3 regions of the Mesorhizobium sp. CA7 genome follow, and region 2 is predicted to be linked to each of the others. Evidence: predicted binding sites of a transcription regulator. Region 2 holds the regulator's gene; each other region holds the start of a gene.
The links. Region 2 encodes HrcA, which represses chaperone genes, less so after heat shock. Its sites were predicted from a motif close to GTTAGCACTCNCNNNNNGNGAGTGCTAAC; they were not measured.
Positions count from the first base shown of each region.

Region 1 (4,136 bases), on a different contig from region 2:
TCTGGACGGAAAAAAGAAGCTCCCGCCGTATAAATTTTCTCTTCCTCGGCCGCCCATGATCGATCGAGTGGAGTTGCTTGCGCGAGCATCCGGTTGCCGTGGCTCTATGGGAGTCGACGCGGGAGGCGGATGGGCCGACCTCCCGCGTCGGTGCATCAACTCTTGATGTCGATGCGCTTGACCTGCGACTGCGCCTTCTCGCTCTTCGGCAAGGTGACGGTCAGCACGCCGTTCTTGAAGCGGGCATCCACCTCGTCTTCCTTGACCTCGTAGCCGACCGGGATGCGGCGCTCGAAGCGGCCGTAATAGCGCTCGGAGAACTGCCTATCCTTGTCCTCCGTCTCGGAGCGCTTCTCACCTCTCAGCGTCAGCACGCCGTCGTCGAGCAGGACCTCGATGTCTTTCTGTTCGAGGCCAGGCACCTCGGCCATCACCTTGATCTCCTTCTCGCCGTTGGAGATCTCGACGCTCGGCCAACCGGCGCCGAGGGCGGAGACACCGCCAAAAGACGGCAACCGGCTGTCGAAGCCGCGGAAAACGTCGTCAAACAGGCGGTTCACCTCGCGATGCAGCGACAGGAACGGATCGCGCTCACCGTCGCGGAATATGCTTGGAAGCTGGTTGCCGTTGCTCCGGCCCCAGGGGATCAGATCACGGACACTCATGGTTTGCTCCTTTCTGTTCATCGGCTCGAAAAGCTCCTACGCGCCGGGCAGCGCCCGGCGCATAGCGCGGATGCGCTCACAGAAGCCCTCAGGCGGCGTGCTTCTCGGCTTCGATCTTCTTTGTCGTGCCTTTGAGCGTTGCCTTGTCGGCTGCGATTTCGATCCGCCGCGGTTTCATCTCTTCTGGAATTTCGCGCTTCAGATCGATCGTCAGCAGCCCATTGACCAAGCTGGCGCCAACGACCTTGACGTGGTCGGCAAGCTCGAAGCGGCGCTGGAATGCACGGCCGGCGATGCCACGATGCAGGTACTCGCCCTTGTCCTCGCCGGCTTTCTGGCCAGAGACCATGAGCATGTTCTGCTCCTGGGTAATGGCCAGTTCGTCCTGCGAGAACCCAGCCACCGCCATACTGATGCGGTAGTCGTCTTCTGCGGTCTTGGCGATGTCATAGGGTGGCCAATTGTCGACGGTCTCGATCCGGCTCGCCGTCTCGAGCGCGTTCAGCATTCGATCGAAGCCGATGCTCGACCGGAACAGGGGGCTGAAGTCAAACGTGGTTCTCATAGCTACATCCTCCATTGAGCAACATAGATACGAGGGGCGCCAAGGAAGCGGCGCCCCTTGACCTTGCCGGTCTCTCTCAAGCACCGGCGTAATCGATCTGGGAATTCAACACGGGCACGTCAAGGCCCCGCTCCGAAGCCGCCTTCAAGGTCGTGAAAGTCAGCCCCTTCGTCTGCATGCAGGCAGGCAAATCATGAATTGGAGGCGGCCGCACAACCACGACCGCCTTGCGGAGCTGATCTTCAATGGATCGCGATGATCCCGTCGACGGCCCGCCATTCCGATGCCCTGATGAGCCTATGATGGGCGACACGGACAGAATGCAAGGCGCCAGCCAACTCGCGCTCCCAAAAGCCCAGAAAGCCCCTCAGCGCCGGGAAATCCGGGGCAAGATCATAGTCCTGCCAGACGTAGAGCTGGAGCAGGCTGGGATGGTCGGGCAGATGATAATGGATCTCGGCAGTGGTCAAGCCATAGCCATTCATCTGCAAGCGGAATTCCCTGCTGACCGCCATCGCCTTCGGGCCCTCACGTGCTCAGCCGGTCGACCACCTGCCGGTGGTCGTCATCGGCAGGGCCGCTGGGCGGCGGAGCCAGCGCATCAAGCCGGCGCAGCGCATCCATGATGTCGTCGAAGGAGACCGGCCGCTCGGTGCCCGGCGGCTGGCGCAGCGCCGGCATCGATTCCACGGCGCAAGCATCGGACGCCCAGGACGAAAGGATCGCCCGCTTTTCCCATATGTCGAGCGAGCCGTCCTCCAGCACATCCCGCGGGTGCTGAAAATGCCTGGCCGGCGACAGCAGCCGGTCGAGCGAAAGGTCTGATAGTTCGGGAGCTAGGGAAGGAATGATCGGCGAAAGCGTCTGTCGGTCCATTTCTGTCCTCCGTCTCCAAAAACTCCTTGCTTCGGGTTCCAATTTCTCAGCGGTCCCGGCGCTGCCGGGCGCCGATAATCTTGTTCAACTCAATCGCGAATTCAAGCCTCTCCGTTATCGGAGCGGGCCAATTTACCGCATGTTTTCAGCGCGCTAGCACTCAACGGTCGAGAGTGCCAAAAAATTTGCGGTACCCCCTTGAAAGTAGATGAAGGCAAAATTAGCTCGACATGCGCGCGATGCCGAAAGGGTCGCGCTAGCCCCGCTCCGGTCCTGCCGGTCCGGAGCGGAGGAACTGCTCGCAATCTGTTTGTCCTGAAGGAGAACGATATGACGTTCCGTCCATTGCATGACCGCGTGCTCGTGCGCCGCATCGAGGCCGAAGAGAAGACGGCCGGCGGCATCATCATCCCCGACACTGCCAAGGAAAAGCCGCAGGAAGGCGAAGTCATCGCCGTCGGGCCAGGCGCCCGCGACGATAGCGGCAAGCTCGCGCCCCTCGACGTGAAGGTCGGCGACCGCATCCTGTTCGGCAAGTGGTCCGGCACCGAGATCAAGCTCAACGGTGAGGACCTGCTCATCATGAAGGAAAGCGACGTGATGGGTGTGATCGAGCAGGCCGAGACGCTGAAGAAAGCCGCCTGACCGGGGCTTCGACCGAACCGCAACCCAGTCAATGAAAGCTGCCTAAACAAGGAGTGATCCAATGGCTGCCAAGGAAGTCAAATTCCATTCCGACGCCCGTGAGCGCATGCTGCGCGGCGTCAATATCCTCGCCGACGCGGTGAAGGTGACGCTCGGTCCGAAGGGCCGCAACGTCGTCATCGACAAGTCGTTCGGCGCTCCGCGCATCACCAAGGACGGCGTCACCGTCGCCAAGGAGATCGAGCTCGAGGACAAGTTCGAGAACATGGGCGCCCAGATGGTTCGCGAAGTCGCTTCGAAGACCAGCGACCTCGCCGGCGACGGCACCACGACGGCCACCGTGCTTGCCCAGGCGATCGTTCGCGAGGGGGCCAAGGCCGTTGCCTCGGGCATGAACCCGATGGATCTGAAACGCGGCATCGACAAGGCCGTGGATGCCGTCGTCGCCGAACTCAAGGTCAACGCCCGCAAGATCACCAGCAACGACGAGATCGCACAGGTCGGCACGATCTCGGCCAATGGCGATGCCGAGATCGGCCGCTTCCTGGCCGAGGCCATGGAAAAAGTCGGCAACGAAGGCGTCATCACCGTCGAGGAGGCCAAGACCGCCGAGACCGAGCTGGAAGTCGTGGAAGGCATGCAGTTCGACCGCGGCTATCTCTCACCCTACTTCATCACCAACCAGGACAAGATGCGCGTCGAGCTCGAAGAGCCCTATGTGCTGATCCACGAGAAGAAGCTGGGCAATCTTCAGGCGTTGCTTCCGGTGCTGGAGGCCGTGGTGCAGTCCGGCAAGCCGATGCTGATCATCGCCGAGGATGTCGAAGGCGAGGCTCTGGCCACGCTGGTGGTCAACAAGCTGCGCGGCGGGCTTAAGGTCGCCGCCGTCAAGGCTCCGGGCTTCGGCGACCGCCGCAAGGCCATGCTGGAGGACATCGCCATCCTCACCGGCGGCACGGCCATCAGTGAGGATCTCGGCATCAAGCTGGAGAACGTCACGCTGGAGATGCTCGGCCGCGCCAAGAAGGTCGCGATCGAGAAGGAGAACACCACCATCGTCGATGGTGCCGGCAAGAAGGAGGAGATCCAGGGCCGCATCACGCAAATCAAGGCGCAGATCGAGGAGACCACCTCCGACTATGATCGCGAGAAGCTGCAGGAGCGGCTGGCCAAGCTCGCCGGCGGCGTTGCCGTGATCCGCGTCGGCGGCGCGACGGAAGTCGAGGTCAAGGAGAAGAAGGACCGCGTCGACGACGCGCTGCACGCCACGCGCGCGGCGGTCGAGGAAGGTATCCTGCCCGGCGGCGGCGTTGCCCTGCTCAGGGCGGCCAAGGCGCTCGACGCGGTCGCCGTCGACAATCCGGACCAGAGATACGGCGTCGACA
Region 1 is NZ_JAIUHH010000016.1:44,877-49,012, forward strand. Features, by position in the region: gene LB552_RS22985 (Hsp20/alpha crystallin family protein) at 156-665, opposite strand; gene LB552_RS22990 (Hsp20 family protein) at 754-1,230, opposite strand; gene LB552_RS22995 (usg protein) at 1,473-1,745, opposite strand; gene LB552_RS23000 (hypothetical protein) at 1,759-2,106, opposite strand; gene groES (co-chaperone GroES) at 2,437-2,751, shown strand; gene groL (chaperonin GroEL) at 2,813-4,136, shown strand, end outside.
Region 1: groES (co-chaperone GroES) is a predicted target of HrcA. The motif match lies at 2,259-2,287, and genes of this name have one in related genera.

Region 2 (4,136 bases):
GCGGATATAGATCGAGTGCCCGCCCTGCGGCCATTCGAAATCGCTTTCGATGGCGATGTCGTTGGCGGCGAGATGCCTGCGCCATGCGGCGATTTCATCGGCGGTTGCCGCAAAGCAGAGGTGCCCTTCGCCGGCCGTGCCGTGCGGCGGCACCTTCAGCCGAGCGTCCGGCGTCGGCGGGATTTTCGTCGCCTCGGCGTTGAAGAGAAGCAGCACGCCGTCGCCGCAGCGGAAGAAGACGTGGCGCCCTTCGACCTTGCCCAAGGCTTCGAGGCCGATGATGTCGCGGTAGAAGGCTTCGGCGGCGTGTAGGTCTGTGACGTAGAGGGCGGATTCGAGAATTGCGGAGGGTATCACGAGGCCCCCCTCTCTGCCCTGCCGGGCATCTCCCCCTCAAGGGGGGAGATTAGCTGTGGCCGCGCCGGCACCTCTTCTGCAGCATTGGTGATTGGCGAAAGCCGGCGTGACATACAATCTCCCCCCTTGAGCGGGAGATGGCCGGCAGGCCAGAGAGGGGGGCCTAGGCTCGGCATTCGAAAACCTAAGCCACCGCCATCTGCTGCAGGCTCACCAGCCGCGAAATGCCCTTCTTCGCCAAGCCCATCAGCGCCGCGAACTGCTCCTCGGAGAAAGGCTCGCCCTCGGCCGTGCCCTGGATCTCGACGATACCGCCCTTGCCGGTCATGACGAAATTGGCGTCGGTGCCGGCCGAGGAATCCTCCAGGTAATCGAGATCGATGACCGGCTGGCCGTCATGAATGCCGCAGGAAATCGCCGCGACATGGTCCTTAAGCACCTTGGCGACGCTCACCATCTGGCGCGCTTCCATCCAGCGCAGGCAATCGTAGAGCGCCACCCAGCCGCCGGTGATCGAGGCCGTGCGGGTGCCGCCATCGGCCTGGATCACGTCGCAATCGACGGTGATCTGCTGCTCGCCCAGCGCCTGCAGGTCGACCACGGCGCGCAGCGAGCGGCCGATCAGCCGCTGGATCTCCAGCGTGCGGCCGCCCTGCTTGCCGGCGGAGGCTTCGCGCCGCATGCGCTCGCCGGTCGAGCGCGGCAGCATGCCGTATTCGGCCGTCACCCAGCCCTTGCCGGAATTGCGCATCCAGGCCGGCACCTTTTCCTCCAGGCTCGCCGTGCACAGGACATGCGTGTCGCCGAACTTCACCAGGCACGAGCCTTCGGCATGCTTGGAGACGCCGCGTTCGAAGGAGATGGCGCGCATTTCGTCGGCTTGGCGTTTGGAGGGGCGCATTCGGCCTTCTTTCTTGTCGTTTCCGGAATCGTGGCCGGCTTGTAGACGTATGCGCAGCATGGCGCAAAGGAAAACGAGGTCGCAACGGAAAACGGGCTGCGCGACCGCAAACGCGCCACCGGTGACCGCAAACGCGGCACCGTGTGACCGCGAGCGCGGCACCGGGTTGCGCCGCCGTAGCTTAAGTCTATATCTTTTCGGAAGGAGGTTTCTCGCCGGAATGAACAAACCAGTCGATCCGACGTCGCAGTCGCCGGTACTTCAGTCACTCGACATGCGCTCGCGCGATATCTTCCGGCGGATTGTCGATTCCTATCTGCGCGACGGCGAGCCGGTCGGCTCGCGCAGCCTGTCGCGCATCCTGCCCTCCTCGCTGTCGCCGGCCACCATCCGCAATGTGATGAGCGACCTCGAGCATCTGGGGCTGATCTACGCGCCGCATGTTTCCGCCGGGCGGCTGCCGACCCAGACCGGGCTGCGCTTTTTCGTCGACGCCTTCATGGAGCTGGGCGACCTTTCCGACGACGAGCGCCGCACCATCGAGGCGCAGGTGCGCGCCTCCGGCTCGGGCGCGACGCTGGAGCATATGCTGACCGAGGCCAGCCAGATGCTGTCGGGCATGTCGCGCGGCGCCGGCCTCGTGCTCGCCTCCAAGCACGAGGTGGCGCTGAAGCACATCGAATTCATCCAGCTCGAGCCCGCAAAGGCGCTCGCCGTGCTGGTGTCGCAGAACGGCGATGTCGAGAACCGCGTCGTCGACCTGCCGGCCGGCACCACCGTGTCGCAGCTGCACGAGGCGTCCAATTTCCTCAATGCGCATATCCGTGGCCGGACGCTGGCCGAGGCGCGGGCGGAAATCGCCCGCATCAAGGACGAGACCAGGGCGGCCCTCGACACGCTGTCGCAGGATCTGGTCGAGAAAGGCCTCGCGGTCTGGGCCGGCGCCGAAAGCGGCCTGCCGGCGCGCCTTATCGTGCGCGGCCGCGCCAACCTCCTGGAAAACGTCACCGCTCAGGCGGACATAGAATTGCTTCGCCATCTGTTCGAGGATTTGGAAACCCAGGACGGACTGCTGCAGCTGCTCGATCTCGCCGAAGAGGGGCCGGGCGTGCGCATCTTCATCGGCTCGGAGAACAAGCTGTTTTCGCTGTCCGGCTCCTCGCTGGTCGTCGCTCCCTATCGCGACAAGGACGCCCGCGTCGTCGGCGCGCTTGGCGTCATCGGGCCGACCCGCCTGAACTACGCCCGCATCGTGCCGATGGTCGATTACACTGCACAACTGATTTCCCGCATGCTTCGTTAGGTGTATCGATATTCAGGTGAGGCCGGCCTGACCTGAACCTCGACACAGCTGAGGGTGCTAAGGAGAAGAACATGGCGCTAGAATCGCTCAAGGCCCAGATCAGCCTGCTGCTCGAGGAGATGGTGAACCAGCCCGAGGACGAGCACGAGATCCAGGAGCAGCTGCGCGAGAAATTGAGGGAGATGCGCGCCATGGGCCTGCCCCTGCCGGCTGATCTCGTCGAATTGGAAAAGCGCCTAGACGACGATCTAGATGCCGAGGAGGCCTGAGGCCGGCGCTCTGTCAAATCGGCTTGCGCACGCTTCTCTTTTCGATCGTTAGCCCAATATGTTCTGTCTCCGGGGCCTTATCGACTGAGGCACCCGAAGGCAGGACATAGTGGCAGAGACGGAGAACAGCATGATGCGGATCGCCGGCCTTGCGGGCCTCGCGCTGGTTTTTGCCACGGCTGCCTTTGCGCAGCAGGCCGGTCAGCCCTTGCTCAGCGGCGAAAAAGCTTTCGGCGACTGGAAAGCCGACCGTCCGGGCGTGCGCCGGCTGCTGAAACCTGAGGATTTGCCGAAACCCGACATGACGGAGTCCGCTTCGAACGGCGGCGGCGTCACCGAGCGCCCCGAGGATGCGAAGCCAAAGCTTCCGCCTGGCTTTTCCGCCGAACTGATCGCATCCGGCATCGACAGTCCCCGCGTCGTGCGGGTGGCGCCGAACGGCGACCTCTTCGTTGCCGACAGCCGGGCGAACCAGGTGCGCGTCTATCGCCTGGCGGAAGGCAGCGCCAAGCCTACACAGGAGTCGATCTTCGCCAAGGGCATGACCCGGCCCTACGGCATCGCCTTTTATCCGCTGGGCGACAAGCCGCAATGGGTCTATGTTGCCAACAGCAACAGCGTCGTCCGCTTCCCCTATCGCGAGGGCGACCTGGAAGCGTCGGGCAAGCCGGAAACCATCGTCGCCAAAGTCCCCGCCAGCCACCACTGGACGCGCGACATCGCCTTCTCGCCCGACGGCAAGACGCTCTATCTGTCGGTCGGCTCCGGCTCCAATATCGCCGAGGACATGGGCGCGAAGCCGAAGGGCGGTGTCGAGGCGTGGACGAAATCGCAGCCGCTGGGCGAGGCCTGGGGTCCGGAACAGGGCCGCGCCGACGTGCTGGCCTTCGACCCCGACGGCAACAACCGCAGAACCGTCGCCACCGGCCTGCGCAACTGTTCCGGCATGACCATGCAGCCGGCGACGGGCGCGCTCTGGTGCGTCGTCAACGAGCGCGACGAGCTTGGCGACAACACCCCCTTCGAATACGCAACCGCGGTGAAGGAAGGCGCCTTCTATGGCTGGCCCTGGTATTATATCGGCGACAATGAGGACCCGCGCCACGAGGGCGCCCGCCCCGATCTCGCCGGCAAGGTCACGGTTCCGGACGTGCTGATGCAGGCGCATTCGGCGCCGCTCAACATCGCCTTCTATGATGGCGCCAACTTCCCGGCCGATTTTAAGGGCGACGCCTTCGTCACGCTGCACGGCTCGTGGAACCGCAATGTCCGCACCGGCTACAAGGTGGTGCGGCTGAGGTTCAAG
Region 2 is NZ_JAIUHH010000024.1:16,089-20,224, reverse strand. Features, by position in the region: gene LB552_RS27380 (VOC family protein) at 1-357, opposite strand, end outside; gene rph (ribonuclease PH) at 542-1,258, opposite strand; gene hrcA (heat-inducible transcriptional repressor HrcA) at 1,479-2,561, shown strand; gene LB552_RS27365 (hypothetical protein) at 2,633-2,830, shown strand; gene LB552_RS27360 (PQQ-dependent sugar dehydrogenase) at 2,961-4,136, shown strand, end outside.

Region 3 (4,136 bases), on a different contig from region 2:
GGAGAGCCGTGCGCACGACCTTGACCGGGTCGACGATGCCCATGGCGATCATGTCGCCATACTCGCCGGTCTGGGCGTTGTAGCCGAAGGTCGCGCCCTTGTTGTCGAGGATCTTGCCAGCGACGATCGAGGCTTCGGCACCGGCGTTGGCCGCGATCTGGCGGGCCGGAGCCTGCAGCGCGCGACGCACGATGTTGATGCCGGCGGCCTGGTCGGAGTTGGCGCCGGTGGCCTTGAGGTTGCCCGAAGCGCGCAGGAGGGCGACGCCACCGCCGGCGACGATGCCTTCTTCCACGGCCGCGCGGGTCGCGTTCAGGGCGTCATCGACGCGGTCCTTCTTTTCCTTGACTTCCACTTCGGTCGCACCGCCGACGCGGATCACGGCAACGCCGCCGGCGAGCTTCGCCAGACGTTCCTGCAGCTTCTCCTTGTCGTAGTCCGAGGTGGTCTCCTCGATCTGCTGCTTGATCTGGGCGACGCGGCCCTGGATCTCGGCCTTCTTGCCGGCGCCGTCGACGATGGTGGTGTTCTCCTTGGAGATCGACACCTTCTTGGCGCGGCCGAGCATGTTGAGGCCGACATTCTCGAGCTTGATGCCGAGGTCTTCCGAGATGACCTGGCCACCGGTGAGGATGGCGATGTCTTCCAGCATGGCCTTGCGGCGGTCGCCGAAGCCCGGCGCCTTGACGGCGGCGATCTTCAGGCCGCCGCGCAGCTTGTTGACGACCAGCGTGGCCAGGGCCTCGCCTTCGACGTCTTCCGAGATGATGAGCAACGGCTTCGAGGTCTGGACGACGGCTTCCAGGACCGGCAGCATGGCCTGCAGGTTGGAGAGCTTCTTCTCGTGCAGCAGGATGTAGGCGTCCTCGAGATCGGCGACCATCTTGTCAGCGTTGGTGACGAAGTAGGGCGACAGGTAGCCGCGGTCGAACTGCATGCCTTCCACGACTTCCAGCTCGGTTTCGGCGGTCTTGGCTTCCTCGACGGTGATGACGCCTTCGTTGCCGACCTTCTGCATCGCTTCCGCGATCATCTTGCCGACCGACTCGTCGCCATTGGCCGAGATCGTGCCGACCTGGGCGACTTCCTCGGAAGTCTTGATCTTCTTGGCGGCCTTGCCGAGCGCCGTGACGACTTCGGTGACGGCGAGGTCGATGCCGCGCTTCAGGTCCATCGGGTTCATGCCGGCGGCGACCGCCTTGTGGCCTTCCTGGACGATCGACTGCGCCAGGACCGTTGCGGTCGTGGTGCCGTCGCCGGCGATGTCGTTGGTCTTCGAAGCGACTTCGCGGACCATCTGGGCGCCCATGTTCTCGAACTTGTCCTCAAGCTCGATTTCCTTGGCGACGGTGACGCCGTCCTTGGTGATGCGCGGGGCGCCGAACGATTTGTCGATGACGACGTTGCGGCCCTTGGGGCCGAGGGTGACCTTCACCGCGTCGGCGAGGATGTTGACACCGCGCAGCATGCGCTCACGGGCATCGCGGGAGAATTTTACGTCTTTGGCAGCCATGTTTTAGCTCCTGGCAGGGGCTCGGGAAGAGCCCGAAGATGAAGATTCAGGTGAGGCCGATGATCAGCCGATGATGCCCATGATGTCGGATTCCTTCATGATCAGAAGGTCTTCGCCATTGAGCTTGACTTCAGTGCCCGACCACTTGCCGAACAGGATGCGGTCGCCGGCCTTGACGTCCAGCGGCACGAGCTTGCCGCTTTCGTCGCGGGCACCGGAGCCGACGGCGATGATCTCGCCTTCCTGCGGCTTCTCCTTCGCCGTATCCGGGATGATGATCCCGCCGGCGGTCTTGGATTCGGATTCGACCCGGCGAACGACCACGCGGTCATGAAGCGGGCGGAACTTGGACTTTGCCATGTTTTCTTCCTCGAATGAGAACGGTGAGAACTGTTCCTCCATCCGGCGAGGCCGCCGGATATAAGTTAGCACTCACCAAAGGCGAGTGCTAACGTGGCGCTGAGATAGGCCGCTGGGTTGCCGGAGTCAAGGCGCGCGCAACGGGGCAGCGGCGCGAAATTTTTCTCGTGCGAGACGCAAGGCCGAAATGCACCGGCCATCGCGAGGCGCCGACGAGCAACCCGCCCGTTAGTCCAGGCGCCTCGGCGAACGCAGCACCAGCAACGGGCAGCGTTCTGCGAGCCCGTATGTGCCGGTCGAGGCCAGCCGGACGTCATCGAAGAAGGTCTGGGCTTCCTTGATCAGCGCTGCCGCCGGGGCGAAGCTGTAGACGACGGACGAGTTCCGGTAGACGTCGATGGTCCCGATGGTCGGCAGCTCCCACCCGGTTCGAGCCGACAGCTCCTCGCGGTCGGGAAACATCCTGTCGAATTGTTCGAGGATGCCCCTCACCGGTATCGTGTAATCAGGCGCTCCGCCGATGGCGGTCATTGCCACGCGCCATTTGAGTTCATGGAAGGTCGAGACGCCGCCGCTCAACGCCAGGGCGCGGACATCCTTCGGGTCGTCTGGAGTTCCGGGGGAAGCATAAAGCCTGATGGCGGCACGGCCGACGGATTTGAGTGAACGCGCAATCGACGCGAACAGCGTGCGTCTGAGGTCAGCGGCGCCGATGACGGAGAGACATCCATCGCCGATCAGCGCTTCGATGCTCGCGCCGGGAAACGGCAAGTCGAACCAGTCGCCCTGCACCGCCTTGCGCATATCGGTGTCGCCCGGCCAGATGCCGGCAATCATGTCGGGAGACTCGTCGACCGCCGTCATCGTGGCGCCGAGCCCGGCGAGCTCGGGCGTCACGCCGAGCATGACGACGTGCGATTGCGAAAGCTCGAGCTCACGTTCGTAGGCCTCGACCACCTGAGCCGGCGGCCGCAGCGGCGAGCCGAGCAACTGCCAGTGCTTGCGAATTGCATTCCAGTGCTCGGTCATGCAAACCCTGTATCGGTTAGGGCATTGTGTTCGTCGCATAATCGAAGGCGCATGATAAGCCAAGTGGGGCGCATGGCACGCATCGCCGTCATCACGCATGAACAAGACCGCTTCCAGACCCGGCGCGGGCTGCTGCTGCGCCGTGACAGCCCGTATATGCTCTTCGACCTGCTGGAGGAGCTGAAGCGCCGCGGCCATTCGGTGCGGGTCCTGCGCGGCACCTCGGCGAAGCCGGCCGCCGACATCGCGGTGCTGCATCTCGACGCGACCGTGACGCCGCCCGATTATGTCGACTATGCGCGCCGCTTTCCCTTCTGCCTCAATCTTGGGGCCGCCGACATCTCGAAACGCCGCGTCAGCGGCGCCGTGATTGGCCAAGGCGACGACTGGCAGGGACAGGTCATCGTCAAGAGCAGCCTCAACCATCGGGGAACGCCGGAACAGCAGCTGAACCGGCGCGCGCGGCGAGCCGGCAGGCCGGAGCCGTTTCCCGGCGTCCAAGCCTTCGAAAAATACGAGATCCATGCCTCGCTCGCCGATGTTCCGGCCGCGGTCTTCGAACGCCGGGATCTGGTCGTCGAGAAATTCATTCCCGAGCCGGAGCCGGACGGTTTTGGCGCCCGCTTCTGGCTGTTCTGCGGCGAGCGCGAGCGCTGCACCCGTCATGTCTCGCCGCAGAGCCTGGTCAAGGGCGACGACACCATCCGCCGCGAGGCGGTGCCCGTGCCGGACGAGCTGCGCGCGCTGCGGCGCCAGCTCGGCTTCGATTACGGCAAGTTCGACTTCGTCATGCATGAGGGCAGGGCGGTGCTGCTCGATGCCAACAAGACCCCTGGGCGTGCCAGGAACCTGTCGAGCTTCATCGCCGCCGGCAATGCCAATCTTGCCGACGGCTTCGAAGGACTGATCCGCCAGGTCAAGTGACCGATCGTCTAGATATTCATGCCCCCAGACACCTCGATGCGCTGGGCGTTGACCCAGCGATTGTCGTCGGAGAGCAGCGAGGCGATCATCGGCCCGATATCGTCGGGGACGCCGACGCGGCCGAGCGCGGTGACGCCGGCCACCATGCGGTTGATCTCGGCATTGTCGCGCACATGGCCGCCATTGAAGTCCGTGGCGATCGCGCCGGGCGCCACGGTGTTGGCGGTGATGCCGCGCTGGCCGAGCTCCTTGGCGAGGTAGCGCGTGAACACCTCGATGCCGCCCTTCATCATCGCATAGGCCGACGATC
Region 3 is NZ_JAIUHH010000017.1:70,502-74,637, forward strand. Features, by position in the region: gene groL (chaperonin GroEL) at 1-1,513, opposite strand, end outside; gene groES (co-chaperone GroES) at 1,577-1,873, opposite strand; gene LB552_RS23985 (class I SAM-dependent methyltransferase) at 2,102-2,902, opposite strand; gene LB552_RS23990 (hypothetical protein) at 2,975-3,826, shown strand; gene LB552_RS23995 (SDR family NAD(P)-dependent oxidoreductase) at 3,835-4,136, opposite strand, start outside.
Region 3: groES (co-chaperone GroES) is a predicted target of HrcA. The motif match lies at 1,938-1,966, and genes of this name have one in related genera.